Thermogemmata fonticola: one gene and its partner. The protein of the gene in region 1 interacts with the protein of each later gene in a pairwise test. Links are inferred from orthologs where the notes say so. Each region holds a gene or a part of one and is shown on either strand. Other genes may lie near its edges.

The links.
Region 2: the proteins of pepT (region 1) and tpiA interact in binary tests that used the Escherichia coli proteins (3 or more experiments, as listed by UniProt). The link is inferred for Thermogemmata fonticola from one-to-one orthologs.

What each region holds. Positions count from the first base shown.
Region 1 is NZ_JACEFB010000005.1:1,936-12,311, reverse strand. Bases 4,091-7,017 are described here. They hold pepT (peptidase T), read left to right. Parts: upstream 4,091-4,896; coding sequence 4,897-6,138; downstream 6,139-7,017. Other genes in these bases: kbl (glycine C-acetyltransferase), read right to left, coding at 6,169-7,017; nth (endonuclease III), read left to right, coding at 4,091-4,831. Outside these bases: H0921_RS08640 (MBL fold metallo-hydrolase), read left to right, coding at 160-1,032; H0921_RS08635 (hypothetical protein), read left to right, coding at 1,269-2,003; H0921_RS08630 (hypothetical protein), read right to left, coding at 2,089-2,466; H0921_RS08625 (enoyl-CoA hydratase/isomerase family protein), read left to right, coding at 2,758-4,035; more of nth, read left to right, coding at 4,073-4,090; more of kbl, read right to left, coding at 7,018-7,359; H0921_RS08605 (DedA family protein), read right to left, coding at 7,341-8,102; H0921_RS08600 (TIGR03067 domain-containing protein), read right to left, coding at 8,450-8,878; H0921_RS08595 (alpha/beta fold hydrolase), read right to left, coding at 9,053-10,376. UniProt on the Escherichia coli protein: Cleaves the N-terminal amino acid of tripeptides.
Region 2 is NZ_JACEFB010000001.1:622,364-632,618, reverse strand. What follows is about bases 1,798-4,603. They hold tpiA (triose-phosphate isomerase), read left to right. Parts: upstream 1,798-2,721; coding sequence 2,722-3,486; downstream 3,487-4,603. Other genes in these bases: H0921_RS18110 (redoxin family protein), read left to right, coding at 4,029-4,603; aroF (3-deoxy-7-phosphoheptulonate synthase), read left to right, coding at 1,798-2,479. Outside these bases: pheA (prephenate dehydratase), read left to right, coding at 1-959; more of aroF, read left to right, coding at 1,436-1,797; more of H0921_RS18110, read left to right, coding at 4,604-5,369; H0921_RS02295 (DUF4276 family protein), read left to right, coding at 6,834-7,388; H0921_RS02290 (tubulin-like doman-containing protein), read left to right, coding at 7,604-10,255. UniProt on the Escherichia coli protein: Involved in the gluconeogenesis. Catalyzes stereospecifically the conversion of dihydroxyacetone phosphate (DHAP) to D-glyceraldehyde-3-phosphate (G3P).

The DNA of each region.
Region 1 (10,376 bases):
TTCCCCCTGCGGTTTTCAGGGAAGCCGATTCTCGTGGTGTTGAGGGGAAGAGGGTTTGCGGTTCTTCTGCATGGAGGGTAGAAGCCAACGGAGCTGGGCGCACCTTGGGTTCCAGTTTACAAGTAATGGAACAAGACGAGAGGAGCGGGAGCGGCGATTATGGAAGGAGCAGAGCAAGTGCAGGCGTGCTTTGCGACGTTGGGCAGCGGCAGCAGCGGCAACACCGCTTACATCGAGGCGGCGGGCCGCGGGCTGCTGTTGGACTGCGGTCTGGAAGCGGGCGAGTTGGCGCGGCGGCTACGCAGTCTGGGGCGCACCTGGAAGGCGGTTCAGGCCGTGGTGTTGACACACGTGCATTCGGACCATTGGCACGAGAGCGTGCTCGCCGAGCTGTTCGTCCGCCGCATACCGCTGTGGCTTCACAGCCGTCACCTGGTCGATTTGCGCAGCCGTTCGGAGTATCTGCCCCTGTTGGAGAAGAACCAGCTTTTGCGGGAGTATCGAGGGGGGCGATGGTTTACGCCGGTCGAGAATTGTCGTTTCCTACCTATCGAGGTCCTCCACGACAGTCGGCCGACATTCGCCTTCCGGGCGGTGTTGCTTGGGCCGGGCGAGGTGCAGGCGTCGCTGGGATACGTGGCGGATTTGGGATGCGGGAGCGTCCAACTGGCGGAGGCGTTGGCCAACCTGGACCTGCTGGCGGTGGAGTTCAATCACGATCCGCAGATGCAGCGCCAGAGCGGCCGGCCGTGGTATCTGATCCGCCGCGTGTTGAGCGATCAGGGGCATCTGTCCAACACTCAGGCGGCGGCGCTGGTGGAGCAGATTCTGGCGCGTTCCCAGCGGATGCCGCGGTATCTGGTGCAACTCCATCTAAGCGAGGAGTGCAACCGCCCGGAGCTGGCGGCGGAGAGCGTGCAGCCGATCCTGAAGCGGTATTGTCCTGCGGTGAAGCTGATCACCGCTCCGCGGCACGAGGCAAGCGGTATCCTGCCGCTGGTATGCGAAGCAACGGGCGACCTGCCGGAGTAGCCTGCGGGACAGGAAGTGCCGGTTTTCCCCCAGGCCGCCAGCATGGGAAAGATGGCGAGGCTGTGCGGCTTGTGCCGGGAAGGGGCACGCTTGGCTTGGCCGTTCTGAGCAATTCTGCCGTCTGCAAGGATTGCGTGGAGTCGATGAGGAAAAGGCAGGGTTGGGTGCGGGCGGAACGCTGGGAAGACTGCGGTGTACGGCCCGTTTCCGATCGCCTGAGTTCAGGAGCACAGAGCATGGGGATACGGCATAGTGGAGTGCTGGGGGTGGCGTTGTTGTCTGGTGTGGCAGCGGGGGCAGCCGAACCGCGTCCTTTGCCGACGACTCCACAAGTGCCGCCGCTGACTCTGACGGCGGAGCCGCCGGGCCGAGGTTCGAGCGTGCCGTATGGTAGCCGTATTCATGTGCCGCCTGGGGAGCGGCCCGCCCTCGCCCTGCGGGAACAGGCGGAGATGGCAGTCCACCCAGGGGTAGGTGATAGTCCGATGTCACTTCAGGGGATCGGCCGCTCTTCTCCTTCTAGCGTGCGCTCGATCATCCCTGGCTCCCCGATCAAGGCCTGGCTGTTCTTCTATCCCACCACGGGCAAGGCGCTGCCGTGCTTCCAACCCCGGCCGTATGTCGGCCCAATCACCGGCACCTTCCCGTGTACTTCCGCCCCTGCACTGAGCAGTGGTGTGGGCCGCCCCCACTCCGCGGGCTGTTGCAGTGCTCACGCTTCCCTGCCGCTCAGTCGCGGCGCTCGCAGCAGTTCCACCGTCTCCGGGAGAACCCTTCCCGCGATCTCGGACGGAATGGAATCCCCCGCCGGCTATCGCTTCGCCCAGGCGGAAAGCCAAAAACTCTTGGAGCAGTTGCTCCTGCCCGCGCGGTCCGGTTACGCTCCGCCGCCGAAGGGTTTCTGGAACACGCCGGCCCCGCGTGTGTTAGCGGTTCCGCCTTCTATGGGGCAGACCCAGGGCGCGAAGTAGTAATGGAGTACCGTCCGCGAAACCAAGGGGTTGGAAACGTAGGAGGTGCGGTGCACGGAAGAGTACACAGAAGCGGAGATCGCAGTCAGGGTTTGGGAGGCGTCGCGTTCTGGCCAGCCGGCGCACTGGGAACTCCCGGCGGGCGGATGTGCTCCCCGGAGCCGGGCCAAGGCAGCTCTTCACCGCTTGGCGGCGGGGCCGTGGGAGGCGGCGGCGTACTCCCGGTGGGCAGAGCGGGAGTGGATGGCATCGGCGGGCAGGGAACCGGTTGGCCTGTGACTGCGTCATAGCAGCCCTCGCTCAAGCGACCTTGACTCATGAGCTGGCCGGCCTGAGGCGACCGCAGGCGGGAAGAAAACCATCCCGGCCGGGAATCACAGCGATCCCGCTCGCACAACCGGCACCCCGCACCGAGAGACAACAATATGACACTAATGCATGCCAGTTGACTTCCGCGCACCATAGAAACTTTCCTCAGTCTCGTTCTGCGGTTTCTCGCTGAGATCGGGTAGCGAACGGTACACTGGCATTTTGACTGGAGGAAAAAGGCAAAACAATGCGACTCCGCGGGAAAACCAAGCAGCAGAACCTTCCCAAGCCGGTGCAATCCCTAAGCCAGGCTTAGCAGGTAGAATCGTGCGTCTTTGCCTAGCTTGCCATCGGCTGATCCGAAAGCACTCCGCAGAGCCTCGGCTGCTCGTACTTTGAGGATTCTCGGAGGGAGCACCGGGATCAAGACGCGTGGAGGTTGGCCATGTTCCCGATCTATCAGTCCCGTCATATTCGCGTGGACCTGGAGCGGCACATCGCCACCCTGACTTTTGCCTTCTCGCCGTTGGAGCAGCAGGGTTGGGATGGGAACGCTCTGGAGGAATGGGAACGAGCCATCGCCTGGCTCTACACTTCCTGCCCGGTGGGGATTTTGGTGATCCGGTCTGGGACGAAGGACAGTTTCTGCCGGGGTCTGCATCCGTTGGTGCTGCGGGAGCTGCGCCGCCCGGCGGATCGCGCCGCCTTTGCCTGGAGAGGGCAGCAACTGATCCAAAAGCTGGCCCACTGGCCCGGCGTGAGCATCGCATCCATCGATGGCCTTTGCCGTGGGGTGGGCTGGGAATTGGCCCTGGCCTGCGATTACCGCCTGGCTGTGCAACGGGCGGCCACGCGGATCGAACTGCCCCAAGGCTTGACCTGCTTCGGCGGGTCGGTTCTGCTCCAAAGCCGCCACAGCCCCCAGGCACGGCACCGCTTGGCCTCCGGCATCCCTCTGTCGGCCCGCGAAGCCTTCCAGCTCCAGCTTGTGGACCATCTCAGCTATCCCTCTGACGGTGACAATGCCCTGTCCCGACTCCGCGAACAATTCGGACATTCCCTGGCCAAACGCCCCTTGCCCGCTGCTTGGCTCGGCTTGGCTAGCGAACGCCGCCGTTTTGCCGCCTGGAACCCTCCGCTGCCTCCCAATGTCATTTCTGACTTAGCGGCCGATGGGGCACCTCTGCCATTTCCCCATGTTATCGGCGTGTGGGGGGATATACCGGCGATCGAAGATTGGCTCCTCGAAGCCTTGCTCAAGGGGGCTTTGGTCCTCGTCCATTCCCCACAGCAACGCTATCGACAACGCCTTGATCAACTAGAACAGCGGGGCTTTTGCACCTCCCAGGAGAAATTGCTTCTTCTGGAACGCCTGCGTCCTGTGGATCATCCCGATGACTTGGCAGCCGCGGAATTGATTGTTCTCGCGCCGCAGTATCATCCGGGGGAACTGTGCCGCCGGCTTGACCCTGCCTCCCTGCTGGTGTGGGTTCAGCCCGCGGGGCACGCCCCATTGCCCCCGATTTCCCAGGCGTACAATACCATAGTAAGGCCCCAACGTGTCGTGCGATTATCGTTCCTTCACTCCCGTCATGTCGCCGTGGTTCCAGAAGAGGCGGTGGATGAACTATCCGTGCAGCGCCTGGTGTCCTGGTTCCAACAAGGCGATTATGGGGTGGTGGTCTTTCCTGCGGATGCACGAATTCTGGCGAGTGCGGCTTAAATTGTCCAACGTTGCAACCTGTTGATCTGATAAAATAATGAATCAGTCTATCCGCCCGGTGCCGGATGTTTCTGATCCCCAGCCGCCTGGAGCCGGCCGCCCGCGCCGCCGCTTGCTCCCGGTCCGCGAACGTGCCGCGGCCATCAATCAGCGCCTGGCGCAAATCTACCCCCAGCCCTCCACAGCCCTGCGTCACGACAATCCCCTCCAACTGCTGATCGCCACCATTCTCTCGGCCCAATGTACCGATGAGCGGGTCAACCAGGTCACCCCCCGCCTGTTTGCCCGCTACCGCACGGCGGAAGATTTTGCCCGCGCCGATCTTCGAGAATTGGAGGCGATCATCCGGCCCACGGGCTACTACCGCAGCAAGGCTCGGCACATCCGCGACTGCTGCGCCCAATTGGTGGAGCGATTCGGCGGGCAGGTCCCGCGGACCCTGGAGGAACTCGTCACCTTGCCGGGAATCGGCCGGAAAACCGCCAATGTGGTCTTAGGCGATGCCTTCGGTGTTCCGGGGATCACCGTCGATACTCATGTCAAAAGATTGTCACAACGGCTCGGCCTGACACGCCATACGGACCCAAACAAGATTGAGCAGGCTCTGATGAAGCTGCTGCCCCCTGCCGAATGGACCGCGTTCAGCCATCGCCTCATCTTGCACGGGCGGCAGGTTTGCCAGGCTCGCAAACCTCGCTGTGATTCCTGTATCCTGGCCGATCTGTGTCCCAAAATAGGAGTATCCTTGAAAAAACCTGTCAAAAGTAGAACTCGAAAATCCCAAAGAAAAGAATGAATTTGATATTGATTCTGGTGGATTAATATATTTTCGATGAACCTTGATAAACATCGCAATAGACCATGAAGAAATATGATACATCGACGTTGCTAGAACGGTTCCTGCGTTATGTGCGGATCGATACGCAAGCCAATGAGAAAGCGGGGACGTATCCCAGCACGCCAGGCCAGCGGGAACTCGGACGCCTGCTCTGCGAAGAGCTGCGCGCCATGGGGGTGCAGAACGTGGAGCAGGATGAACATGGGCTGGTCTTCGCCACGATCGCGGCGACGGTGCCCGGTGCGCCCACGATCGCATTTACGGCTCATCTCGACACCAGTCCGGAAACCAGCGGACGGAATGTTCAGCCGCAGGTCATCCGCAACTATCCCGGCGGCGACATCCCCCTGCCCGGCGATCCGCGCCAGGTCATCCGCGTGGCCGACAATCCCGAACTGAACCAGCTTGTCGGCAAAACCCTCATCACCACCGATGGCACAACTTTGTTAGGAGCCGATGATAAAGCCGGCGTAGCTGTCATTATGGAAGCATGTCGGATTATGTGTGAAAATCCTGATATACCACATGGACAGATTCGCATTGTATTTACATGTGATGAAGAAATTGGAAAAGGTGTTTTATATCTAGAGCCAGATCGTATTGGTGCCGTGGTGGCTTATACATTGGATGGCACAGGTGTAGGGGAGATCGAAGCGGAAACCTTTTCTGCGGACCTGGCGCTCATCACTATCACAGGGGCCAACATCCACCCGGCGATTGCTAAAGGGCGGATGATCAACGCCGTGCGCCTGGCTGGGAAATTCCTGGAGCGCCTCCCGCAGCATCACTACAGTCCGGAGACGACCAGCGACCGCGAGGGGTTCATCCATCCGTATGTCATCGAAGGCGGAGTGGCCCAAGTGACAATCCGCTGTCTGCTCCGGGACTTCGAGACGCCGCAATTGGCGGAATACGCCGCCTGGTTGCGGGAGATCGGGCGGCAGATCGAACGGGATCATCCTGGCGCGCGGGTCCAGGTGGCCGTCCAGCCGCAGTATCGCAACATGCGGGAGGGAATTGCACGCGAGCCGCGGGCTGTGGCTTATGCCGTCGAGGCTGTCCGGCGGGCCGGTTTGGAACCGAAGCTCAAGAGCATCCGCGGCGGCACCGACGGCGCTCTCCTCACGGCTAAAGGATTGCCCACCCCTAACCTCTCCTGTGGTGAGCACAACTTCCACTCACCTTTGGAATGGACATGTTTGGAAGAATTGGAGTCCGCAGTCCACGTCGTATTGGAATTGTGCCAAGTGTGGGCAGGACATTGAGAATTATATCCACTCTGACTTGAAGGTATATTATCGAATCACACCCAATTCTCGCCCGACTTCTGTGAAGGCGGCCACGGCACGATCGATCTGCTCGTCGGTGTGAGCGGCGGAGACCTGCAAGCGGATTCGGGCCTGCCCCTGGGGGACAACGGGATAGCTGAAGCCGATGACGTAAATGCCGCGTTCCAGCAACGCGTCCGCCATGCGCGTCGCTAAAGCGGCTTCTCCTAACATTACAGGCAAGATAGGAGTAGGTCCCGGTTTAATCGTGAAGCCAGCATTTTCTAAACCGTGGCGCATCTTAGCAGTATTAGCCTTAAGTTTGGCGCGTAAATCCGCAGCTTCATCAATGAGTGAGAAAGATTCGATAGCCGCGGCGACTAATGCTGGCGGCACACTGTTGGAAAACAGGTAGGGGCGGGAGCGATTGCGCAGCCAATCCACGATTTCCGCACTGGAGGCGGTGAAGCCGCCGCTGGCCCCGCCGAGGGTCTTCCCCAACGTGCCGGTGATGATGTCAATGCGGTCGAGCACGCCCAATTCCTCTGCCGCCCCGCGTCCCGTCGGACCCAAATGCCCCGTCCCGTGGCAGTCGTCGATGCCTACCACGGCGTCATATCGGTCCGCCAACTCGCAAATCACTGGCAAGTTCGCTAGATCGCCATCCATTGAGAATACAGAATCCGTAAATATCATCTTGAAACGATATTTCCGAGCAGATTCCAGTTGGTTCCTTAAATCATCCATGTCATTGTGGCGGTAACGGAATCGTTGGGCTTTACAGAGCCGGATACCATCAATGATCGAGGCATGATTCAATTCATCGGAAAACACCGCGTCTTGTTCTGTCAAGAGGGGTTCAAACAGGCCGCCATTGGCATCGAAGCAGGAGGTATAGAGAAGGGAATCCTGTTTGTGGAAGAATTGGGCGATCCGTTGTTCTAGTTGCTTATGAATGGTTTGCGTGCCACAGATGAACCGCACACTGGATAAACCGTAGCCCCAGCGGCGGAGTCCCTCCTCGGCAGCGGCGACGATTCGCGGGTGATTGGCCAGGCCCAAGTAATTGTTAGCACAGAAGTTGATGACTTTGCGGCCTTGGACGACGATTTCGGGACTTTGCGGGGTTTCAATCCAACGTTCCGCTTTGTATAGACCCTGGGATTTTAGATGGGAGATTTGTTCACGTAAATACGCATTCATTGTGTTGGCGGGCATGGTGTTCCTCCGCAGTAGATGTTTTGGGTTGCCAGTGCGGTTTTCAAAGCACGGCGTTTTTGCCACCATTTTATTAATAATGGAAGTATGGATATGAAGACGACAGTGATGACAACTTTATCAATATGTCGAGCGATCTGGAATTGATCACCGAAGAGAGGCCGGAGCAAGGGGTCCAGCCACATGTGGAGTGTATAGCCGAGGAGTATCATGCTCACAATCCAACCGATCCCGCCGAAAATGTTGTAAGCCAAGAAGCGGCGATAGGGCATTTGGGCGGCGCCGGCGACGACCGGGGCAAAGGTCCGGATGATCGGCACGAAGCGAGCGATGATGATTGTTTTGCCACCATGCCGATCGTAGAAGGCCTGGGCAGCCAGGAGGTGCTCGCGGCGGAAGAAGCGGCTGTTCGGCTTGCGATAGAGCGCCGGCCCGGCGCTGTGGCCGATCCAGTAACCGACCGTATCGCCGACGATCGCGGACAAGCACAAAGTGAGGATGAGCCAGTGCACGGGCCAGCCGACGGAGTGGGCGACGATGCCCGCAGTGACCAGGAGGGAATCCCCCGGTAGAAAAAAGCCGATGAGCAGGCCGGTTTCCGTGAAGACGATCAGGTTGAGCACCAAAAAGGCCGCCACCACGACGCCCGGCGCACTGAGGGCTTCCCGCCAAGCGTCGGGATTGGTCAGATTACTGAGCACTTGCAAGAGAATGGTACCGGCTTGGCTCAGGGTTTCTTCCATAGCATGCTCCGGGGGACGGCTTTGTTCTGGTCGTCGAAATCCTCCACTCGCCCACGGCCCGCTTACCTCTGGAACCAGCCTAACGTACAACACACCCCGGCGGGAAGGCCAATCCCGGCTGCGGCTCGGTATCTCCCTCCGCCTGGGTGATAGCTGGCGGCGTCGTGCTGATGCCTTCGGGTTCTGCCTCGCAGGGGGAAATAGACGGCGGTGAACGAGAAGAAGCGGCAGGGGCCGAACGGCTCAGGAGGTAACGGGAACAGCGCGGGAGGGGGATGCACATTGCCGGTGGGGCAGTTTCCTAGCGAGGACAGGCGGGCGATGATGCCGCTGTCGTGGGAGGAAAGCTACTTTTCGCGGCGGAGGCGGATGAGGATGGCCTCCCCTTCCGGTTTGAAGTCCTTGGGCCGTTCGCCTTTTTCCGTCATGACGATGGTCACTTCGTCTTTGTCGATTTTGTAGATGCCGGGGAAGGTTTTGCCCTTGTAGTCGCCATCGAGGGGGAAAATGTCGATGGCGGGAGGAACTTTTTCCGGGTCGAGTTTGAACTGGGCGTTCTTCTCTTCTTCGTTGGCAAGTTTGACTGTGAGTTTGTTTCCCTTGAAGATGAAGGAGAGGTTTTCGATGACCTCTTTAGGGGCCGGGCCGGTCGCTTTCTCCATGATGAGGACTTTGTAGCGTCCTTCGAGGCGTTTGAGGTCTGCGGGCTGAGCTAAAGCGAGGGCGAGGGTGCTGGCCGCCAAGATGAGAACCGCTCCAAGGAAGCGTGCGTGCATGGCCATCTCCTGAGTTTCCGGGAGGAAATCCTGATTGCGGTATATCGAAAGCCTGAGTATTGACCAGAGGGGGAAGAGGGTCGGGGAGCCGCGAAGCGGTGCCGTCCGCAAGCCACCCCGGACGAAAGCCGGAGAGGCGGGAGGGGCGAGGCCCCAGGGAGTGGCAGGGAATTGTCAGTCCCTGGGCGAGGACGGCGGGGGTGCTTTCACGGGGGGAAGGGAATCGAAGAAAGCGAAGACATCGGGCAGGGCTTCGCGGACGATGGTCAGGTGTTCGAGACGGGGGTATTCGCGGAAGCGGTAATGGGGGAGTTTTTCGGCGGCGAGTTTTTTGTGGAGGGAGCGGGCGGCGGCGATGGCCAGGTCGTCTTGGCTCCCGGCGGCGAGGAAGAAGGGGAGGCGGCGGAGCAGTTGCGGATCGCTCAGGGGCGGGGCACCGCCGAGGGCAGCCACAGCAGCGAAGGACTCCGGGTGCCGCTGGGCGAGGGCGGCGGCCTGGGCAGCTCCCAGCGAGTGGCCGACGAGGAAGATGCGGCGGCGATCAAGGGGGTAGCGCTTGGCCAGAGCGTCGATCAGAGCTGGGACGGGGGCAGGGCCGAGCAGGCCGGCGCGGGGGGCCAGGAGCAGCCAGCCGCGGCTGTGGCATTCCCGGACGATCTGACCCGCGCCGTAACTGTCAAAAAACATGTTCTCATCCACACCGGCTCCGTGTAACGCAATGACCAGCGGCACGGGACGCTCCGGGTGCAGCCCTTTGGGCACAAAGAGGCGGCAGGGGGTGGCACCCTCGGCGCCGGTCGGAATGGACAGCCAATACTGGCCGTGCCGCTCGCAGGTGAAGAAGGGCTTATGGGCGGCCATGAGTTCGGCGTTGCGCAGCCATTCGGCGTAGGGGAAGTCAGTGATGGGGGCTTCGCCCCGCAAGGCGGCGCGGAAGGCAGCCAGCCGGGCGCGGAGAGTGGCCGTCTCGATGGCCAGGGCTTCGGGTCGGTCCTGGAGGGCCTGTGTCAACCTCTCCAGGCGCGATGACAGGCGGGCGACCTGGGAGATGCCGATGCGCACCGGCTGGAGGTTGTCCTGGGCATCCAAAAGGACGTAGAGGCGGCGGTCCAAGCCGTCGTGTTCGCCGAGGGGGGGCAGGGGAACGCGGACCGTCAGGGGCCAGGAGTCGAGCGGGACCGAGACCACCTCTTTTTCGATGAACCAGAGGCGCAGGCGGGCGCCTCGCGGCAGGGGAACCGCCGGCCGGTAAAATGGCTGCACCGTGACGACTAATTCGGTCTGCTGGTCATCCAGGAGCCGCTTCTGGGGCGTGATTTGCAAAGCGGCGGCCCATTGTCGGGCGGCGCTGGGTTCCCGTGGCGATTGCAAAGCGAAAGTGGCGTGATCCAGGGAGCGGGCGGCCTCGGCGAGGCGGAACGCAAAGAACTGCCGGGTGACGGGGCGGAGATGCTCCAGAGCGCGCTGCCGGGCGGTCTCGTCCTCCTGCTGTTCCCAG
Region 2 (10,255 bases), on another replicon or contig:
GGGAAGTCTTCTCCGCGGCCCGCGAGGAGGAAGTGTTGGCCAATGTGCTGGCTGCGCACAAAGGCCCCCTACCGGAAGTGACCATTAAGGCGATCTTCCGGGAGCTGATCTCTGGCTCGCGCGCGGTCCAGAAGGTGACTCGCATTGCATTCTTAGGGCCGGAGTACAGTTACAGCCACCTGGCCGCTTTGCAACGCTTCGGGGAGGCGGTGGCTTACAACCGCACGGGCAGCATCGCCGCCGTCTTCGAGGAAGTGGCCCGCAAGCATGCCGACTACGGCGTCGTCCCCCTGGAAAACTCCACGGACGGCCGCATCGCCGACACCCTGGACATGTTCATCCGCATGCCGCAGATCAAAATCTGCGCGGAAATCCGCCTGCGGGTGCACCACCACCTTCTGGCGAATTGCCAACAGACGGAAATCCGCCGCGTCTACAGCAAAGCCCAAGCCCTCAGCCAATGCCGCAATTGGCTCAGCAAGAACCTGCCGCATGCGACGCTCCATGAGGTGTCTAGCACCGCCGATGCCGCACGCCTGGTGCTGAGCGAGCCGAATGTCGCCGCCGTCGCTAGCCGCCAAGCCGCCGTCCGGTATGGCATCAACATTCTTTACCACAACATCGAGGACTCGCCGTTCAACGAGACGCGCTTCGCCGTCATCGGCCTGACGGACAGTGCCCGCACCGGCCACGACAAAACCGCCATGATGTTCCAGATCAGCCACACTCCCGGCGCCCTGGCCGATGTCTTGGTCATCTTCAAGGCCCAAAAGATCAACCTGACCTGGATTGAATCATTCCCCTATCGGGAAGCCAAGGGGGAATACGTCTTCTTTATCGACTTTGACGGCCATCGCGAGGACCCGAAGGTCAAACGTGCCCTAGCGGCGATGGAGGAAGTCTGCGATTCGGTCCACGTGCTCGGCTCCTTCCCCCAAGCCCGGGCGGATGACGAATGATCCACAGTGGAACGATCTGGAAAGGAAGTGGTGGGAAAAGACAGGGCCCCATCTTGAGTCGAAACCTAAATCTGGATTCTGCCGCCTTCGGACGCTGACGCTAGCGATCAGACGCTGACGCAAGTGAACCACGCAAGCGAGTTAAGCGGTTAGCTTTGCTGCTTCAGGTCAGATCGGCGTGCTGTCGAAATAGCCACGTCCATAAGGGGGGTATCCCTGTCGCAATGGGAAGGCGTGGGTCCATGCGGGAGTCCCCCTGTCGCACAGGGGAGGCATTTTGTAACATACCTAGCGGAACCTAAAGGTGCTGGTCCGGCGGGGGGTGCCGCGGTTGGTGCCGTTCCGCCGCGTAATCCCCTTTGCCGTAGGGCTGCTGTACGGAACAGTAGTCCGAGCTTGCCGTCCTCGGTTTTTGGGGTCATGCCCGGAAACATAACGGATACCCACCCAGAAACTCTTCAATCCACGAAGCAGCAATGATCCTGGTGATACGTCCTGATGCCACGCTGGAGCAGCTGGAGCACATCATCGAGCGGGTCCGGGAGCTGGGCTTTACGCCGCACGTCAGCCGCGGGGAATCGCGGACGATCGTGGGAGTGATCGGGGATGAGAACCGCCCCGGTGCCGAGAACCTCTCCGCCATTCCCGGAGTGGAGCAGGTGCTGCGGATCATGAAGCCGTTCAAGCTGGCTAGCCGGGAGTTCCACGCGGCGGATAGCGTGGTCTATGTCGGCAAGGTGCGGATCGGCGGGGGCAGCCTGGCCATGATCGCCGGGCCGTGTGCGGTGGAAAGCTATGAACAGATGGACATCATCGCCCGCTATGTCAAGGCCGGAGGCGCGAACATCCTTCGCGGCGGCGCCTTCAAACCCCGGACCAGCCCCTATGCCTTCCAGGGCTTGGGCGAAGAGGGCCTGAAAATCCTCCGCGATGTCGGCCAGAAGTACGACTTGCCCATCGTCACGGAAGTCATGGACCCGCGGCAGGTGGAGCTGGTCTGCCGCTATGCCGACATGCTCCAGATCGGCGCCCGCAACATGCAGAACTTCGACCTGCTCAAGGAATGCGGTCGGACACGCAAACCCATCTTGCTCAAACGAGGCATGAGTGCCACGGTCAAGGACCTGCTCATGTCTGCCGAGTATATCCTGGCCGAGGGGAACCATGATGTGGTGCTCTGCGAGCGCGGCGTGCGCAGCTTCGAGGACAGTACGCGTAACATGCTGGACATGAGCGCGGTGCCGAACGTCAAGGTGCAGAGCCATCTGCCGATCATTGTCGATCCAAGTCACGCGACGGGCCGACCGGATTTGATTCCGAGCATGTGCCGGGCGGCGGTGGCGGCGGGAGCCGATGGCGTCCATGTCGAAGTCCATCACTGCCCGGAGAAGGCTTTGTCGGACGGGCCACAGGCCCTATTGCCCCACCAATTCCTCGACCTGATGGGAGACCTGCGCCGCTTGGCCGCCGCCTTGGGACGCGAGTTCTGGAGCCGCCCGGAAGCGGAGCTGGTCCCCTGAATCGCCCCAAGGGTAGGCAAGCGTTATCGCCCCAAGGGTAGGCAAGCGTTCCCTGGCTTTCCGCAGTTGGCCGCCACGGTTATTCCGCCGGCACCGATTGCGGAATAGGCCCCAGCGAACGGCCAGAGACAAAACGCGGAACAGTTCGCCCACCGCGCTGAGGATAGAACCGCGGAGCGGAATAAACGCCAGTGAACTGACACGCAGTGGCGAGTGAGTGAGATTTGCCCGCAGGAGGTGTTATGCCCAGGCAGAAGTTCATCGCCGGCAATTGGAAGATGTACACGACTCTGGAGCAAGCGCGGGAGCTAGCCCGGAGCGTGGCAGCGGGGGTCGATGCGGAAACGGCTCGCCGGCTGCGCGTCGCGGTCTGTCCTCCTTTTCCCTGGCTGCTGCCCGTGGGGGAAGTGCTCCGCAACACTCCCGTGGCGCTCGGCGCCCAGGACTGCCATTACGAGCGCGAGGGAGCCTTTACCGGGCAGGTCTCGCCGTACATGCTGCGGGAGGCGGGCTGCCAATACGTCATCATCGGGCATAGCGAACGGCGGCATGGACTCCAGGAAAGCGATGAGTTTCTCAACAAAAAGCTCCACGGAGCGCTGCGGGCAGGGCTGCACGTCATCTTCTGCATCGGCGAGTTGCTGAGCGAACGCGAAGCAGGCCAGACGGAAAGCGTCCTTTTGCGCCAGCTTCAGAACGGCCTGGCCGGCCTGACGGCGGAACAAGCTGCCGCGCTGACCATTGCTTACGAGCCGGTTTGGGCCATCGGCACAGGCCGGGTCGCTACGGAAGAGCAAGCCCAGCAGGCCCACGCCTTCATTCGCGCTCAGATCGCAGAGCGCTTCGGCTCGACAGCGGCGGACTCCATCACCATCCAATACGGCGGCAGCGTCAAGCCGGAGAATGCCGCGGGACTGCTCCGCCAACCGGACGTGGACGGTTGCCTCGTCGGCGGGGCCAGCCTCAAGGCCGATTCCTTCCTGGCGATCGTCCGAGCCGCCCTCTGACCGCAAACCGATCTCGCCTGCGCTTCTGCCATGACTTTCCTCGGCATCGCTCCTCCCTTTGCCGTTCCCTGGACTGTCCCCATTCCCGCGAGGTGCTGCCGTTCTCTCGCTGCTTTCCTGAAGCATCCTTAATTCTCACAACATTCTCGACAAAACCCTGTCGCTTTCCTCGGCCCTGCCCCGCCTCAATTTGCAGCTCGCCGTTCTTTCGCCCCTCTCGCTAGAATCCTCGTCCTCCCTGTTTTCCCTGCGGGACTCAGATTTTCCCTGACTCTCCGTTTTGTTCCCGCACGTGAGGCTGGCAAGATCCGCCGTTTCCTCCGGATCGTTTCGGGAGGCGGTGGGGCGAGCGTGGCCAGCTGCCGCCACGCGGAGGTGGCCTTGACCGTAACCCTGCCGTGCGGAATGATGCCCCTGAAGGATGCTGTCCTAGTCCAGCCGACGGGTTGCGATCACCGCCGGTGAAGGAAGCTGCCCCCTCGAAAGCCAGAGGGGCGCATCCGCCGCCAGAGATGCGGTGGCAAACGGGAGGCCAGCGGACGATGTGGGGTCGTGGCGCCGTCAACGTGCTGCTTTTGCTGCTGTTGGCGGTTAGCGGTTGCAAGACGAGCGAGCGGAGCCGGGAGGGAAGAGAACCTGCCGCCATGCCCGCAGCGCGCGGCAAGCAACCGGCTTGGTTGGACCCGTCCGCCCAACTCCCCGGCGCCAAAACGGGCGTGCCCAAAGGCGGCCCTTGGAGCCGTACAACGGCGGCGGCCTCCGATGCCTTGGGCGGCCGAGTCGTCGATGCTCTAGGCCGTCCCGCCAAAAATGTCTTCATTCGCATCGAACCTTTGCCGTCCTCCCCCGGTGGAGCGATGGGCATCTACAGCGATGATCAAGGCTACTTTTTGACCCGTGGTCTCAAACCGGGCCAGAGCTATCAACTGACGGCTGAAGCCCAGCAACAAGGACGGCGCTGGCGCGGCACGGTTCAAACCAAAGTGCCGAATACGACTTTGACTCTCGTCCTGCGCGAGGACCCCGCCAGCGGAGCAGACGCCGGTAGCGTCGGGACAGGCGATCCGCTATTACCGCCGCCGGAAGGAGTGCCGCGTTCCCGCACTCCACGGGCCAGCTCGGATGGCGCCTTCCAGCCGGATGGCGGGTCTGGCCAGCCGGTGCCGCCGTCGTTGCCGCCCAGCGGTCGCCTACCCAGCGGTGGTGCAGGAGGAACGGGCGGGGGAACGCCGGCAGCGCCAGCTATCCCGCCGCCTCAAAATCTCGCTCCGCCGCTGCGGCCAGAAAACACAGCCGATGGACCGCGCCCGCCCTACACGCCGCCGCCGGTGAGTATTCCCGGCCCTCCCTCCTTACCGCCGCCGCCACCCCCGCCGCCAGTGCCGAAGCTCCCCGTGCCGCCTTCGGGGAACCCTCCCTCATCGCAAAACTCTTCGCCATCCCAGATCGGGAAGCCCTTCACGGTGGTTCTGGTCGATTCCTTGCAGCGCCCCTGGAGCTTCCCTGGAGACAGTTCCGCCCGCCTCGTGGTCCTGGAGTTTGTTACCAGCGACTGCCCCCACTGCCGCCCGGTGGTGCCCATTCTCAAAGACTTGCAAGCCCGCTATGGTGCCGCAGGACTCCAAATCGTGGCCGTGCTCTGCGACGAGTTGCCGCTGGAGCAGCGGTTGCAAGCCGCCCAGCAGTACGCCGCTCGCCACACTGTGAATTACCCCGTCTACGTGGAACCGGGAGCCGGGCCAGGACGTGTCCGCGATCTCTTCGCCGTGGAAGGTTACCCCACCGCGGTGGTACTCGATCGGCATGGCCAACTCCTCTGGAAAGGACACCCCGGCCAAAAGACCGAGTTGGAAGCCGCCCTCCGCCGCCACCTGTCACCGTGAATACCCGCATCGCCCTTGTCCCCCTCGCATTCGCTTGGTTCGGGTGCGCGACGCCTCGATTCCTCCTCGGCTGAGTCGTTTCGTTTGTCACGATTCCTCTGTCTCGGCCTTCCGACAAAATTGCAGATTTCGTGTGGACTCACCCGGCTTGCTTTCCCCCCTCCATCGCGGAGAAGGGAAGATGAGGTAGTAGCGTGGGAGAACGCAACGGGAACCTGAAAGAGTTGAAGCATCGCTTCGCAGGATCGGCCCATGTTAGAGCGTGTGCTCCTCAAAGGGTACAAATCTATCCGGGAAGCCGAGATCACGCTGCGCCCTATCAACGTCCTGATTGGTGCCAATGGAGCCGGCAAGTCGAACTTCATCAGCCTGTTTCAGTTCATGAACCGCTTAGCCGCCCAGGGAATGCAAACTTATGTAGCTCAGGCAGGCGGGGCGGATCAGATTCTTCACTACGGCCGCAAAACCACCGAACGCCTGGACATCGAGCTTTGGTTCACACGGGGAAGCCATTTGGCCAACGGCTACACCTGCACGCTTATCCCGACAGCAGACGACCTGTTCGTGTTTGATTCCGAGATCATCTACTTTCATGACCGCCAACTATATCAGGCACCTTACTCCGAAGTTTTACGTTCCCCCCGTGTGCATCATGAAACGCTCCTGAATGAGTGGGATCAGGCAGGGAATGCAGTGGCCCATTATGTTCTGGCTGCTCTGAACTCGTGGCGGCTTTATCACTTTCACGACACGAGTGCGTCCGCCGGGGTCAAACAAACCGGAGACATTCACGACAACCTCTTTCTCCGCCCGGACGCCTCAAATCTCGCGGCTTACTTGTACCTGCTCCGGGAAAACAGGAAGCCCACTACCGGAACATCGTGGAGACCATTCGGCTGGCAGCCCCCTTTTTCGGCGATTTCGTACTGCGGCCCTCGCCCTTCAATCCGGAGAAGATCCGCCTGGAATGGCGCGAGCACGGCTCGGATACCCTCTTCGGCCCGCACGCCCTCTCGGATGGCACCCTCCGTTTCATCTGCTTGACCACCCTCTTCTTGCAGCCGCCAAAACTATTGCCCAAAACCATCGTACTGGATGAACCTGAACTCGGACTCCACCCCTACGCCATTTCCCTACTGGCCGATATGGTGCGCAGCGCCGCCCGCCATACTCAGGTCATCTTGGCAACACAATCCGTGACCTTGGTCAATCAATTCCAACCGGAGGACATCCTGGTCGTAGATCGTCAGGAAGGCCAGTCGGTATTCCGGCGTTTGAACTCCGAGGAAATGACATCCTGGCTGGAGGATTACGGATTGGGTGATCCGTGGGAGAAAAACCTGCTCGGAGGACGGCCCACACGATGAGACGGAGGTTTATCTCCGTCGAAGGACAAACTGAAGAGACTTTTGTTCGCGATGTGCTCGCCCCCCCCATCTGGAGTCGAGATTAGAGCTGACGCCGGTGCTGGCCAAAACCAAACGCACCAAGGCAGGAGCCACTTTCAAGGGCGGCATCAGCTCTTATTCGCAAGTCAAAAAAGAGATTCGTCAACTTCTACGTGATAGTAATGTGGTATTGGTCACAACGATGATCGACTATTACGGCCTCCCGAATGACTTTCCGGGCCAAGACACCCTTCCGGCGGGCACACCCTATGAGCGTGTGCGACACTTGGAGGACGCATTCCAGAACGACATCGGGGACCCGCGTTTTCTGCCATTTTTGGTTCTGCATGAATTTGAAGCCTTGGTCTTCGCCGGACTGCACCATCTGCCTTCCGTCTTGCCCGGGTGTGAGAAGCAAGTGTCCCACCTGACTCAGGCCATCAGCGGCTTGTCTCCCAAAGAGATCAACGAAGGCCATACCACCCACCCGTCCGCACGGATTTGCCAACATCTCCCTGATTATCAGAAACGTTTGCATGGTCCACGAGTCGTACAAAGGACTGGACTGGATACCCTACGCCAGAAATGCCCCCATTTTGCCGATTGGATGCACCGACTCGAGTCTGTGTGACTGCGATCCGATGGGGCAGTATCAAGGAAGGCCACGGGGCAGTTTCGACGGAAGCAGGAAAATTGATTTGTTGTCAAAAAGCCAGTGTCACGTCTGTCGAAAAATCCCACGCTGTCCCTTTGTGTGCTAAGTTTCAAGCAAGATTCTGAGGAATTGGGGAGCGTGCCCCTGCGCGGTTCCTAGCGAGATAGAATCCGCCATATTGAGATCATCCCATGTCCTTGCGTATCGCTGCACAGGCCGAGCCGCTGCCCGGGTACGTGCTGGTGGAGCGGTTGGGAGCGGGAGGGTTCGGCGAAGTCTGGAAGGCGGTGGCTCCAGGAGGGATCGCCAAAGCCATCAAGATCATTCACGGAGACCTGCGCAGCGGAGTAGATGCCTGCTTCGCCTTGCAGGAACTCAAGGCCCTGGCGCGTGTCAAGCAGGTGCGCCACCCTTATCTTTTAGCCCTGGACCGCTTCGATGTGGTGGAAGGCCGGCTCCTGATTGTCATGGAGCTAGCCGACTGCAATCTGTGGGACCGGTTCGTGCAGTGCCGCGAAGCTGGTCTTCCCGGCATCCCGCGGCACGAGCTGCTCACCTACATGCTGGAGACCGCCGAGGTTCTCGATCTGTTCAACGACCAGTTCCAGTTGCAGCATCTGGACATCAAGCCGCAGAATCTCTTTCTCCTGCACAATCACATCAAGGTGGCGGACTTTGGCCAAGTGAAGGACTTGCAGGGGCTGGTCGCAGCGGTGACCGGGGGAATCACGCCCGTTTATGCGGCGCCAGAGACCTTTGACGGAGTGATCACCCGCTACTGCGATCAATACAGCTTGGCCTGCGTGTATCAGGAATTACTGACCGGGCGGCGTCCCTTTGATGGAACGACCCCCGCCCAGCTCTTGCGGCAACATTTGTTCCAGGCGCCGCATTTGGAGCCGCTTCCGCCGTCGGATCGGCCGATTGTGGCCCGCGCCTTGGCCAAGAAGCCGGAGGAACGCTGGCCCACCGTCACCGCCTTCGTGCAGCATCTGATCGGTTCCACACCGTCCGGCGTGGTGCGCTTTCCCGCATTGCGTCGTCCTGCGGAAGGATCGGGGGTGCAGAGTAGCCCGCTGCTGCCAGCCACGCCCGCGGAGCAGGATCGCGAGACGCCGCGGGGAGCGGAACCAGCGGCGGCAGCGGCATTGTCGCCGGCTCTGGTCATCGGGGTGGGCGGGTCCGCCTTGCCGATCCTGCAACGCTTGCGCTGGGAATGGCTGCAACTGGCGGAAGGCGTACCGGCCGGCGCTCCACCCCCTCCCCCTCTGGAGTTCCTCTTCATTGACACGGATGAAGACACGATTCGCCAGGCTAGTGAGGAATCGGCCTCCGAGGGATGGGCCGCCTTGCCCCAGGAGGATGTCATCCACACGCCGCTACAACGCATGGCCTATTACATGCGTCCCCGGCCCAGCGGCCGACTTATCACCGAGGATTGGTTCGACCCTCCCCTGCTTCATGTGCTTCCCCGTCAGCCCCGGACGGAAGGCGTCCGCATGCTCGGCCGACTCGCCTTTTGTGATCACCACCGCTTGATCCTCCAGCGCCTGGAGTCGGCTTTGCGCTCGCTGACCCTCGCCGGCTGGAACACGCCCCCACCGCCAAATGACGCGGCCGCGGCGGATGTGCCTCTGGGGCTGACTGTCATGATTCTGGCGAGTCTAGGAGGCGGAACAGGCAGCGGGATGTTTCTCGACCTAGCCTATGCTGTGCGCAGCCGCTTGCAACAGTTGGACATGCCCCGCGTGACGGTCCAAGCTTTGTTGCTGTTGCCTCCCGTCGCTGGGGATGCTTCCGCCTTGCAGCCTGCGCTGGCCAACACCTACGCCGCCTTGCGGGAACTGGCTCACTACAGCCGCCCGGATACTCTTTACACCGTCGAATACGAAGAGTTGCACGGACGCATCCAGACCCGGCAGCCGCCCTTCGACCGCTGTTTTGTCGTCCAGCAAGCAGTGCGCGACACGGAAGCCCCACCGCCGCGGCGGGATTCCGCCGTTTTACGCCTGCGAACACGGCGCGAACCGGGACCCGCGGGTTCCCGCATCCTGACGCGTCCCGCGAGCCGGGATGAGCGGCTTACGCCCATGCCGCAACGCACTCTGCGCCTCTCCCTGACCCCTTCGGACCTTCTCGCCGCGGAAATCCTCCGCCTCCACCTGCTGACACCTGTGGGACAGCGCCTGCGCCTGGCCTACGCCCGTTCCCGCGGACCGGGAGTAGCTCAGCTTCCCCTGAGTTGGCCCGCCTTGAGCCACTGGCGCTGGCCGCGGCGCGAATTGCTCCATCGCTTGGCCCTGGCCTGCGCCCAACAGTGCGTGCAACGCTGGACCGACTTGCCCGCCGCCGCCGAACCTTCCCAACAGTTCCTGACACTCGCCCATCACCTCTGGTCGGAATTGAAACTGACGCCGGCTCAGATGCGGGAGGAACTGGAGCAAGCAGCGGCGGCAGCCCTGGGGCGGCCGGCCAGCGACACCTGGGCGGAACTCGTCGCCCCGCACATCCCGCGGAGCTGGTTCGCCCGTTGGCCCCAAGCGGCCCGCCTCGAAGAAACCGTCGAACAACTTATTCTGCTCCTGGGACCGCCGCGCCCCCTGGGATCGCCCGCCGTGGGAGTCATTGAGCAGCACTTCAGCACCACGGTCGAGAATCACCTCCACCGGCTACGCAAGCAGTTGCCTAAAAGCCTGGAGACCTGGTGCCGGGATCGCCGCCTGTACCTGGGCGGTACGGAAATGCTCCTGATGCAGTGGATCGCGGTGGCCGAGCGATTCTGGAATCGCTTCACCCAGGAAGCGGAACAACAGGCCCAAAAGGCCCGCGAGCATTACGAAGTG